Regions from separate parts of the Gorillibacterium sp. sgz306347 genome, predicted to be linked through region 2. Evidence: predicted binding sites of a transcription regulator. Region 2 holds the regulator's gene; the other holds the start of a gene.
The links. The regulator Rex, encoded in region 2, represses fermentation and respiration genes when NADH is low (regulators of the CRP and FNR family bind a similar motif). The targets are predictions, from matches to a motif close to TTGTGAAATATTTCACAA.
Positions count from the first base shown of each region.

Region 1: a site for Rex is predicted at 4,699-4,716, ahead of adhE (bifunctional acetaldehyde-CoA/alcohol dehydrogenase). Genes of this name have one in related genera too.

Region 1 is NZ_JCAPET010000012.1:48,318-53,801, reverse strand. It holds gene pflB (formate C-acetyltransferase) at 1-1,898, opposite strand, end outside; gene adhE (bifunctional acetaldehyde-CoA/alcohol dehydrogenase) at 2,040-4,649, opposite strand; gene mobA (molybdenum cofactor guanylyltransferase) at 4,950-5,484, opposite strand, start outside.
Region 2 is NZ_JCAPET010000018.1:16,856-22,339, forward strand. It holds gene AC6I6H_RS11315 (amidohydrolase) at 1-1,234, opposite strand, end outside; gene AC6I6H_RS11320 (DUF47 domain-containing protein) at 1,417-2,034, shown strand; gene AC6I6H_RS11325 (redox-sensing transcriptional repressor Rex) at 2,106-2,729, opposite strand; gene dinG (ATP-dependent DNA helicase DinG) at 2,726-5,484, opposite strand, start outside.

The DNA of each region.
Region 1 (5,484 bases), on a different contig from region 2:
GCGCCCGGTGCGAACGGTTCGCCGGCTTTGCGGCCGTCCGGCGTCGTGCCCGTTTTCTTGCCGTATACCACGTTGGAGGTAATGGTCAGAACGGACATCGTGTGAAGCGCATTCCGGTACGTCGGGTGCTTGCGGATCATGTTCATGAACGTTTCCACCAGCTCGACGGCGATTTCGTCAACGCGCGGGTCGTTGTTGCCGTATTGCGGGTATTCGCCTTCGATTTCGAAGTCGACGGCGATGCCTTTTTCATTCCGGATCGGGCGGACTTTGGCGTGCTTGATTGCGGACAGGGAGTCAGCCGCTACGGAAAGGCCGGCGATACCGGTCGCCATCGTACGCAGGATTTCCTTGTCGTGCAGCGCAAACTCGATCCGTTCGTAGCTGTACTTGTCATGCATATAGTGGATGATGTTCAGGGTGTTCACGTACAGGCCGGCCAGCCATTCCATCATCGCTTTGTATTTTTCCATCACTTCGTTGTAATCGAGCACTTCGGAAGTGATCGGCTGGAAGTTCGGTCCGACTTGCATTTGCAGCTTTTCGTCCACGCCGCCGTTGATCGCGTAAAGCAGCGTTTTGGCCAGGTTGGCGCGGGCGCCGAAGAATTGCATTTGCTTGCCGACCCGCATAGCGGATACGCAGCAGGCAATGGCGTAGTCGTCGCCGTAGAAGCCGCGCATCAGGTCGTCGTTCTCGTATTGGATCGAGGACGTCTCAATCGAAACCTTCGCGCAGTATTGCTTGAACGCTTCCGGCAGCTGGTTCGACCAGAGCACAGTCAGGTTCGGTTCCGGTGCCGGACCCAGGTTGTACAGGGTGTGCAGGAAACGGAACGAGTTTTTGGTTACGCGGGTTTCGCCGTTCAGGGACATGCCCCCGATGGATTCCGTTACCCACGTCGGGTCGCCGCTGAACAGCTCGTTGTATTCCGGCGTACGCAGGAATTTGACGATCCGCAGCTTCATCACGAAGTGGTCGGCGATTTCCTGCGCTTCGGACTCGGTGATCGTTCCTTCGTCCAGGTCGCGTTGAACGTAGATGTCAAGGAAGGACGACACGCGGCCAAGGCTCATCGCCGCGCCGTTTTGTTCTTTGATCGCGGCCAGGTAGCCGAAGTAAACGGCTTGGGTCGCTTCTTTCGCCGTTTTGGACGGCTGGGAAATGTCGTAGCCGTACAGCTTGCCCATTTGCTTCAGTTCGTTCAGGGCGCGGATTTGCTCGGAGATTTCCTCGCGTTGGCGGATGATGTCTTCCGACATCGAGCCGACTTCCAGCAGCTTGAGGTCTTTCTTTTTCTCGTTGATCAGGAAGTCCGTGCCGTACAGCGCAACGCGGCGGTAGTCGCCGATGATCCGGCCGCGGCCGTAAGCATCCGGGAGACCGGTGATGATGCCGGCTTTGCGGGCGGCTCTCATATCGTCGGTGTAAGCATCAAATACGCCTTGGTTGTGCGTTTTGCGGATATTCGTGAAAATGTCGACGATTTCTTGCGGAAGCTCGAAGCCGTATGCTTTGCAGGAATCGATGACCATCCGGATGCCGCCGAACGGCTGGATGGAACGCTTGAACGGCTCGTCGGTTTGCAGGCCGACGATTTGTTCTCTTTCTTTATCGATATAGCCCGGGCCGTGGGACAGAATGTTCGACGGATTCTTGACATCCACGTCAAGGACGCCGCCTGCTTCGCGTTCTTTTTTGTTCAGAACGGAAATTTCATCCCACAGGGCTTTTGTGTTCTCGGTCGGTCCGGCCAGGAACGATTCGTTGCCATGGTAAGGCGTGATGTTCATTTCGATGAAGTCCCGAACGTCGACGGCCTTCATCCATTTCCCCTTCAAGAAGCCGCGCCAGGCGCTCTTACCCGAAAGCATGACATCTTTTTCCTGAATAGACATGGTTCCTACACCTCCAAAAAATTTCCCTGTAGCAGGGTTGGAAAAGAAGAAGGAAGGCCGGCGGGGGATCCCTGCTTGCTCTTCCTCGCTTCTTCTTATCGGGTTACTTTATTCTTTCTTCACCAAATGCTGGCCGGTGAATCAGAATTTTCCGTAAAACGCGTTGCGGTAAATTTCCGCCAGCTCGGTGACGAGCGGCATTCTCGGATTGGCAGTGGTGCATTGATCTTCGAAAGCGCGGTCGGCCAGGTAGTCGACGCGGGCTTCAAACTCTTTGGCATTGATGCCGAGCGCTTGGAAGGACTCCTCGACACCCAGCTTCTTCGACAGCTCGCGAATCGCTTGGATCAGGCTGTTTACGCCTTCTTCCGTCGTCTTGGCCGGAAGGCCGAGGAAACGGGCGATTTCGGCATAACGCTTGTCGGCGATGAAGTGCGTGTATTTCGGGAACGACGCAAACTTCGTCGGCTTCTGCGCGTTGTACTTGATGACGTGCGGCATCAGGATCGCATTCGTGCGTCCGTGGGACGTGTGGAACTCGGCGCCCCATTTGTGCGCAAGGCTGTGGTTGATGCCGAGGAACGAGTTGGCGAACGCCATGCCGGCCATGGTGGAGGCGTTGTGCATGTGCTCGCGGGCGTCTTTATCGGCAGTCGCGTACGATTTCTCCAGGTTTTCGAAGACGAGCTGGATGGCTTTGAGAGCCAAACCGTCGGTATAGTCGTTGGCCATCGTCGAAACATAAGCTTCGATCGCGTGGGTCAAAACGTCCAGACCGGTGTCGGCAACCGCAACTTTGGGCAGCGAGTAGACGAATTCCGGATCGACAATCGCTACGTCCGGGGTCAGCTCGTAGTCAGCCAGCGGATACTTGGTGTTGCCCTGCGTCTTGTCGGTGATGACCGAGAAGGAGGTCACTTCCGAACCGGTGCCCGAAGTAGTCGGGATCGCGACAAATTTTGCTTTTTGTCCGAGGCGAGGGTATTTGTAGATCCGCTTGCGGATGTCCATGAATTTCTGTTTCAATCCGTTGAAGTCCGTGTCCGGGTATTCGTAGAACAGCCACATGGCTTTTGCGGCGTCCATCGGCGAACCGCCGCCGAGCGCGATGATGCAGTCCGGCTTGAAGTTTGCCATCATAGCGGTTCCGCGTTCCACGGTCGTGGTGGACGGATCGGGTTCGACATCCGAGAACACTTCAATGAAGCAAGGCGTTTGGCGTTTGCGCAGGTAATGCTCTACCTTCTCGACGTATCCGAGCTTCACCATAACCGGGTCGGTAACGATGAAAACGCGGCTGATGTCGGGCATTTTCGCCAGGTATTGGGTAGCGCCTTTTTCAAAGTAGATCTTGGAGGGAACCTTGAACCATTGCATGTTCACCGTCCGGAAAGCGACGCGTTTCACGTTGATCAGGTTGACCGCCGTGACGTTGGACGACGTGGCGTTGCGGCCGTAAGATCCGCAGCCCAGCGTGAGGGACGGCAGGTTCGTGTTGTAAATGTCGCCGATCGCGCCTTGCGTCGAAGGCGAGTTGACGATGATCCGGCCGGTTTGCAGGCGGTCGGAGAACGCTTGAATGACTTCGTCATTGTTGGAGTGGATGACCGAGGAGTGCCCCATGCCGCCGAAGGCGACGATTTGAGCGGCGCGGTCGATCCCTTCCTGCGCGTTCTTGACTTTGTAAGCCGCGAGAATCGGGCTGAGCTTTTCAGCGGACAGCGGGAACTTCGTTCCTACTCCGCCCAGCTCGGCAACCAGGATCTTCGTGTCTGCCGGAACCTTCAGGCCGGCCATTTCGGCGATTTTGACGGCCGATTGACCGACGATAACCGGGTTCACGGCGCATTTATCAACGTTCATGGCCATCTTCGTCAGTTGGGCGACTTCGTCCTTGTTCAGGAAGTAGCAGCCTTGCGAGCTCATGAGGCGTTTTACTTGCTCATAGACCGGTTCTTCAATAATGACGGATTGTTCCGAAGCGCAAATCATTCCGTTGTCAAAGGTCTTGGAAAGGATAAGGTCGTTCACGGCCTGCTCCAGCACCGCCGATTGCTCGATAAAGCAAGGAACGTTACCGGGGCCTACGCCGAGAGCCGGTTTGCCGCAGCTGTAAGCGGCCTTTACCATACCCGATCCGCCGGTCGCCAGAATCAGGGCGATGCCGGGGTGATTCATCAGGGCGTTGGTCGCGTCCATCGAAGGATGCTCGATCCATTGGATACAGCCTTCCGGAGCGCCGTGTTTCACAGCGGCTTCGTACAGGATGCGGGCAGCTTCCGAGCTGCACTTTTGAGCCGAAGGGTGGAAGCCGAAGATGATCGGGTTCCGCGTCTTAATGGAAATCAGCGCCTTGAACATGGTCGTAGACGTGGGGTTGGTAACCGGCGTGATCCCCATAACGACACCTACGGGCTCGGCAATCTTCTGATAGTTCTCATATGGATTTTCTTCGATGACGCCAACCGTCTTGTCGTACTTGATGCTGTGATAAATGTACTCCGTCGAGAAGATGTTCTTGGTGATTTTATCTTCGTAAACACCGCGACCCGTTTCTTCCACTGCAAGCTTGGCGAGGTACATGTGCTGGTCAAGTCCGGCAAGGGCCATTTCTTGGACAATCTTGTCGATCTGCTCCTGATTCATTGACATGAAGGCATCTTGCGCCTTCTTTGCTTTCTCAACCAAACGGTTGATTTCGTCTTGAACCGGATTTTTCTCTTTCAACACTTTCTGTTCGTCCACTGCCATATCCGAGTGCCTCCGTTCTGTGTTTGGCTTACAGCCTTATTATAAGACTTTGTGCAAATAATCACAAGTGACTTACATCACACTTTTCTGAAAATAATGAAAAGTTTATCGCGATGGGCCAAATACTTGCACAATTATAAGGTTTTTACCCAAAAAACACAGATTTACGAAGACCTCAAGTCAATAGTACATCATGATCCGGTAGATGTTAACAGCTAATTATGACAAATGTCGCAACAAACAAAAGAAAAGCTTCCCTTGCGGGAAGCGGGACAATTTTGAAAGGGTTTGTGAGCGATATCATACAATTCGCATGTGACCGCCGCCGGCATACTGCAAGGAGTAATTGAGCTGCATCGCCTGGTGATACGTTTCGGTGGTGTTGATGCTGGTTACAAAATGAGTCTCAAGCCCCTGATTTCGGAAAAAGGTCTCATCCGGCATGCCGAGCATCCACTCATTCAGCACATCGCCGAGATCGGAAACGCCTCTTTCAATGGCCCGCCCCACTTGCCGGACGCATTGCTTATGGTAAACGCCGTGGAGAGGATATCGTTCTTCGCCGAATCGGGGAATGATCGCGTCCGTCTCCGCCGTCAATAAGTCGTTCATCAATTTGGCCGCTTTTGCGGACAGAAACGGCATGTCGCCGCCGACCACCCACAGCCGTTCCGAGGTGCTGAGCGACAAGGCGGCATGCATCGCCCCCAGTTGCCCTTTTCCCGGATGGCGGTTCGTGATGATTCGCACGGTGTTGCCGAGAATTGGCAGATACGCTTTGGGCTCATTCGTGACGATGATGACTTCGCGGCAAATGCTCTTCATCATGCGCACC
Region 2 (5,484 bases):
CGTTTCGAACGACCGGCCGCCCGTCGATCCACACGTCCCGGACATCCGCGGCGGTAGCCGAGTAGACCACATGCGACAGGAAATTCGAAGCCGGCTGATAATGCGGCTGGTCGATGTCAAGCGCGATAAAGTCGGCCTTCATGCCGGGCGCAAGCGCTCCGGTGCCGTCCAGCCAGATCGACTCGGCTCCGGCCCGGGTCGCCATCCGGAACGCTTCGTAAGCGGGAACGGCGGTCGGGTCCCCCGTTGTTCCTTTGTGCAGCAAAGCGGCCAGGCGCATTTCCTCGAACATGTCGAGGTTGTTATTGCTGGCGGAGCCGTCCGTCCCGAGCGATACCTTCACACCGGCGGCGAGAAGCTTGGTCACAGGCGCGATGCCGCTTGCCAGCTTCAGGTTGCTGCCGGGGTTGTGGGAAACCCGGACGTCGCGGCGGGCCAAAATTTCAATTTCCTTGTCGTTCAAATGAACGGCATGCGCGACAAGACACGGACGGTCAAACACGCCCAGCTTCTCCAGATGCTCGACCGGCCGGAGCCCGTAGGCCCTTTCGTTTTCCTCCACCTCACGCGCGGTTTCCGACATGTGGGTGTGCATCGGAAGATCCAGCTCGTACGACAGCTCCACCAGCTTCTCGATATAGTCCGGCGGGCAGGTATAGGGTGCGTGCGGCGAAATCATCGCCGTGATCCGGCCCCCTGCGGCGCCATGCCAGCTGCGGGCGAAGGCGGCCGCTTCACGCAGCTTGACGTCCTGCACCTCGGGCGGGCAGAGCCCGATGACGCCCCGCGTGAGACAGGCCCGCATGCCCGACAGCTCGACCGAGCGGGCCACTTCATCCATATGATCGTACATGTCGACGAACGTCGTCGTGCCCGATTTGAGCATTTCCACAATGGAAAGCAGGGTGCCTATTCTTACGTCGCCCGCCGTAAATTTCGCTTCGTTGGGCCACATTTTCTCTTCCAGCCAAACCTGGAGGGCCAGGTCGTCGCCTACGCCCCGAAGCAGCGACATCGCCGCATGTCCGTGGGTGTTGACTAGTCCGGGCATGTACAGCCGGCGGCTGCCGTCCACCACTTCGTCAAAGCCGGAGGCAAGCTGCTCCGGGGAAAGCTCGGGTCCGAGCCATTCAATTTTATCGTCTGCCACAATCATATTTCCGCGCAGTACGGGAGACTCCGCATCCGGAGTCAGAAAAATGCCGTTTTTGATCAACAATCGGGCCAAAGGGATCGTTTCCTTTCTGCTATCCGTTTTTCTAGAGCGTACAACGCCGGCGGGGCAAAAGCAAGGCTTCCGGACAAGAGTTGACGAAACCGTGGCGAAGGGGCGTCCTCATTGCGCGGCCCGCTCTCTTTATGATACCTTAACATAAGGAGCAACGGGGTCATATATAAACGGGAGGCTAAACCTACATGTTTCAGAAAAAGGGAGATACCGATTTTTTCAAGCTGCTGCTGGAATCCGCAGACAACACGCTCGTGGCGGCCAAAATGTTCCGCGAAGCAATGAGCGGCTCGAAGCCGCCGGTGGCTTACATCGACCAATTGAAGGATCTTGAACACAAGGGCGACAACATCACCCATATGATTTACCGCGGGTTAAATAAAGTGTTCATCACCCCTCTCGACCGGGAGGACATCATGGAACTGGCGAACAAAATGGACGATGTCATGGACTACATCGAAGAAACGATCGCCAAATTCGACTATCTGAACATCGAAGCCTCCGACGACTACATGCGAAAATTCGCCGAAGTGATTGTGAAGGCCTGCGAGCATATCGTCGAAGCGTTCCACCTGCTCTCCAAGAAGAAATACGATCAGATCTCCGAGCATACCGTGCAAATCAACAGCCTGGAGAACGAAGGCGACCGCCTCATGCGCGAGGGCATTCGCAAAATTTTCACCGAGCAAAAAGACCCCTACACGGATTTCAAAATCAAGGAGCTGTACGAGCGCCTGGAAAAAGCGACCGACGCCTGCGAAGGCGTCGCCAATATACTCGAAAGCATCATCCTGCGTTACGCCTGAGACGGCAGACGCGGATACACAAAACGCCGCGATCCCTTACGGATCGCGGCGTTTTCATTGGGAAGAAACGATTAATCCAGGTAATACGCCAGGCTCAGCAGCTCCGTCGTAAAATCGGCATAATGCACGCGCACGTTCGGAGTCACTTTAATGATGGAAGGCGCAAAATTGAGAATCGCTTCGACGCCGGCGGCAACAAGATCGTCTGCGACGCCCTGCGCTTCCGATCCGGGGACGGTGATGATGCCGACCCGGATGTTCTGCTGGCGCACCGTATCTTTCATTTCCTCGATAGGCTGGACCGTCAGGTGATTGATCTTCGTGCCGACAATTTCCGGAACGGCGTCGAACAGGGCGACAATGTGCATGTTGTCCTTCAGGTAGGCGTTGTAGTTGCTGAGCGCCTTCCCCAGGTTCCCGGCTCCGACCAAAGCGACGGCGATTTCCCGGTCCAGCTTCAGGATCTGACGTATTTTCTCAATCAGGTATTCGACGTCATAGCCAATGCCCTTTTTGCCGAAATCCCCAAAGTAGGCCAAATCCTTGCGAATTTGGGCGGGATTCAGATCCAGTCTGCGTCCCAGGTCCTGAGAGGAAACGGTCTGCACGCCATTGGCATGAAGCTCGCTTAAATAGCGCAGGTATACCGGCAGTCTGCGGACTACCGCTTCCGAGATTTTCTCCGTCGTCTTCATTCGTTAACCCCTTCCATCCATTGCGAAATTCTCGGCACCAGTTGCTTGGCATTCATATGCTCAATTTTGGGTCCCGGCAGCGAGTATAAGAAATGCTTTCCGTAATAGGTTTCCAGAATCCTTGTGTCGTACACGATCACAATGCCTTTGTCGCTTTCGCGGCGCACCAGCCGGCCGAAGCCCTGCTTGAAACGGATGACGGCCTGCGGCACGGAAAGCTTCATGAACGGATTCTGGTTTTTCTGTTTGATGCGGTCGCATTTGGCTTCCACCACCGGATGGTTCGGCGGCTGAAACGGCAGCCGGACGATCGCCAGGCAGCTCAGCGCTTCGCCGGGAATGTCGACCCCTTCCCAGAAGCTGCTCGTTCCAAGCAGAACGGTTTTGCCGTTCGCCTGAAAGAGCCGGACCAGCTTGCTTCGGCTTCCGCCGTCCATGCCCTGCCCCAATACCTGGATGCCGTCGGGCGTGAGCCGCTCGCGCAGCTCTCCGTGCACCTGCTTCAGCATCCGGTAGGAAGTGAACAGCACCAGCATGCGCCCTTTGGTTTCGCGCGCCACCTCGGCGAGCGATTCCACCAGCGCGGCCGTAAACTCGGCCTCGCCTTTCATTCCCTTCAGCACCGGGAAATCGCGCGGGATAACGACCAGCGCCTGCTCCCGGTAATTGAACGGCGAAGGCAGCTGCACCTCCCGGAGCCGGTTGTCCTCCGCCGCCTCCCGCAGCCCGAGCTGATCGATGGTGTAATCGAACGTTTTGCCGACCGACAGCGTGGCGGAGGTCAGCACGACGCTTTCCTTTTGATCAAAGAAATGCGCCTTCAGCATCGGGCTGACATCGATGGGAACGGACATGAGCTGCAGCGACTTCATTTTGTGCTGGTGGTTGCCTTCAATCCAGTAAACAAAGCCCGCATCGTTCTGGGCAACGAAAAAGCGCAGGTTGTCGCGCAGCCGGGCCAGCTCCTTGACGCCGCCCGAAAGGTTGGTGGCAAGGCTTTGCAGCTCCGACCGGTCCGGCTCCTCCTTGAGCGGCGCGAGCAGTTTGTCCAGCTGCTTCAGCAGCTTCGCCAGAAGCCGATCGAGGTCCTCGTGCGCTTCGGTCAGCTCCGCCCAGCCGGCCGGCTTGCGGTCGTCGGTCAGCCGGAATACCAGGGCGTTCTCTCCCGTATCGCCCGCACCTCCCGCCATCCGCTCGTACAGTCGCGACATCCAGTTGTCCCACCGCTCGCGGATGTCCGCAAACAGAGGATACATCTCGTCAATCGATTCGCAGAGCACGCCCGCTTTGTCGGCCGACAAATTGTCGTCGTGCACGATGCGCTGGCGAAGCAGAGGGAGCTGACCCAGCCGGCTGTCCTTGTAAAGCCAAGTGAGCCCGTTCACAAAAGCATGCCAGGAAACTTCCAGTCCAAGGTGCTTGGCGGCCACTTCTTCGAAATTGTGCGCTTCATCCACCACGAGCTGCTTGTAGCCCGGAAGAATCCGGTGCTCCGCCTTCATGTCGGTAAACAAAAGCGAATGGTTCGTGATGACCACATCCGCCTCGCCCGCATCGTAGCGGGCGCGATGATAGAAGCATTTTTTAAACCAGGGGCAGCTGCGGTTCTGGCAGGAATCCGCGTCGCTCATGACCGACCGCCAGAAATCGGCTCCCCGGCCTCCAAAGTGCAGCTCCTCGTCTTCACCGCGTTCGGTGAGGCTGAGCCAAACCAGCATTTGCGCCGCGGTGACCAGATCTTCCCGGCCGTTGTCAAACTCCTCGTACACGATCTTCTGCTCGAACTTGCGGAGGCACAGGTAATGGCTTCTACCCTTCAAGACCGCCGCCCGGAACGGGACGGGGAAAACTTCGTGCAAAAGAGGCAGGTCCCTTTGCCGCAGCTGCTCCTGCAGGTTGATCGTGTGCGTGCTGACGACCATTTTTTTGCTTTCACGAATGCCGTAATAGAGCGCCGGCAGCAGGTACCCGAGCGATTTCCCGGTTCCCGTACCCGCCTCGACCAGCAGGTGCTCTTCCCCCTCGAACGCGGCGGCAACCTCCGCGGACATGCGGTTCTGCGCCTCCCGCTCTTCATATGCAGGAAATTTGGCCTGCAGCTTCTTCTTGACGCCCTCGTGAAAAGCTTCAAAGGAATCGCCCAGCGTTTCACGGGCTTCCTTCTCGTCGCGCTCCCATTCCTCTTCGCCCCAGTCCTCCGCCTTCAAAGCGAATTGGCGGAAATGCTGCTGCGCTTCCGGCTCGGCGGCGACCGACTGCTCCTTCCGGGCGCATTGCTCGCGAAGGAACCAGCCGAGATCGGAGGAATCCTCCCGAAACAGCGCCTCAATGCGCTGGACCGTCAGAAGCGGGAGCTCCTGAAACCGGGACACGCACTTCAGCCAGAGCTCCGCGGTCGCTTCCGCGTCGGAATCCGCCTGATGAGGCCGGTCATGGGAGATGCCCAGCTCTTCCGTAACGTTGCCGAGGGAAAGACTGGACAAATCGGGGTAGCAGATGCGGAGCAGGTCCATTGTATCGAGAACCGGCCCGCCGAACTTGAAATATCCGCAGGCTTCAAGAGCCCGCTGCAAAAAAGCCAAATCAAACCCTACGTTATGAGCGACCAGGATGCTGTCCTGCAAAAGCGGCTGCATCTCCATGATGACCTGATCGATCGCGGGCGCGTCCTTCACCGTTTCGTCGTCGATCCCCGTTAAAGCGGTGATAAACGGGGGGATCGGCGTCCCGGGATTAACATAGGACGCATAACGCT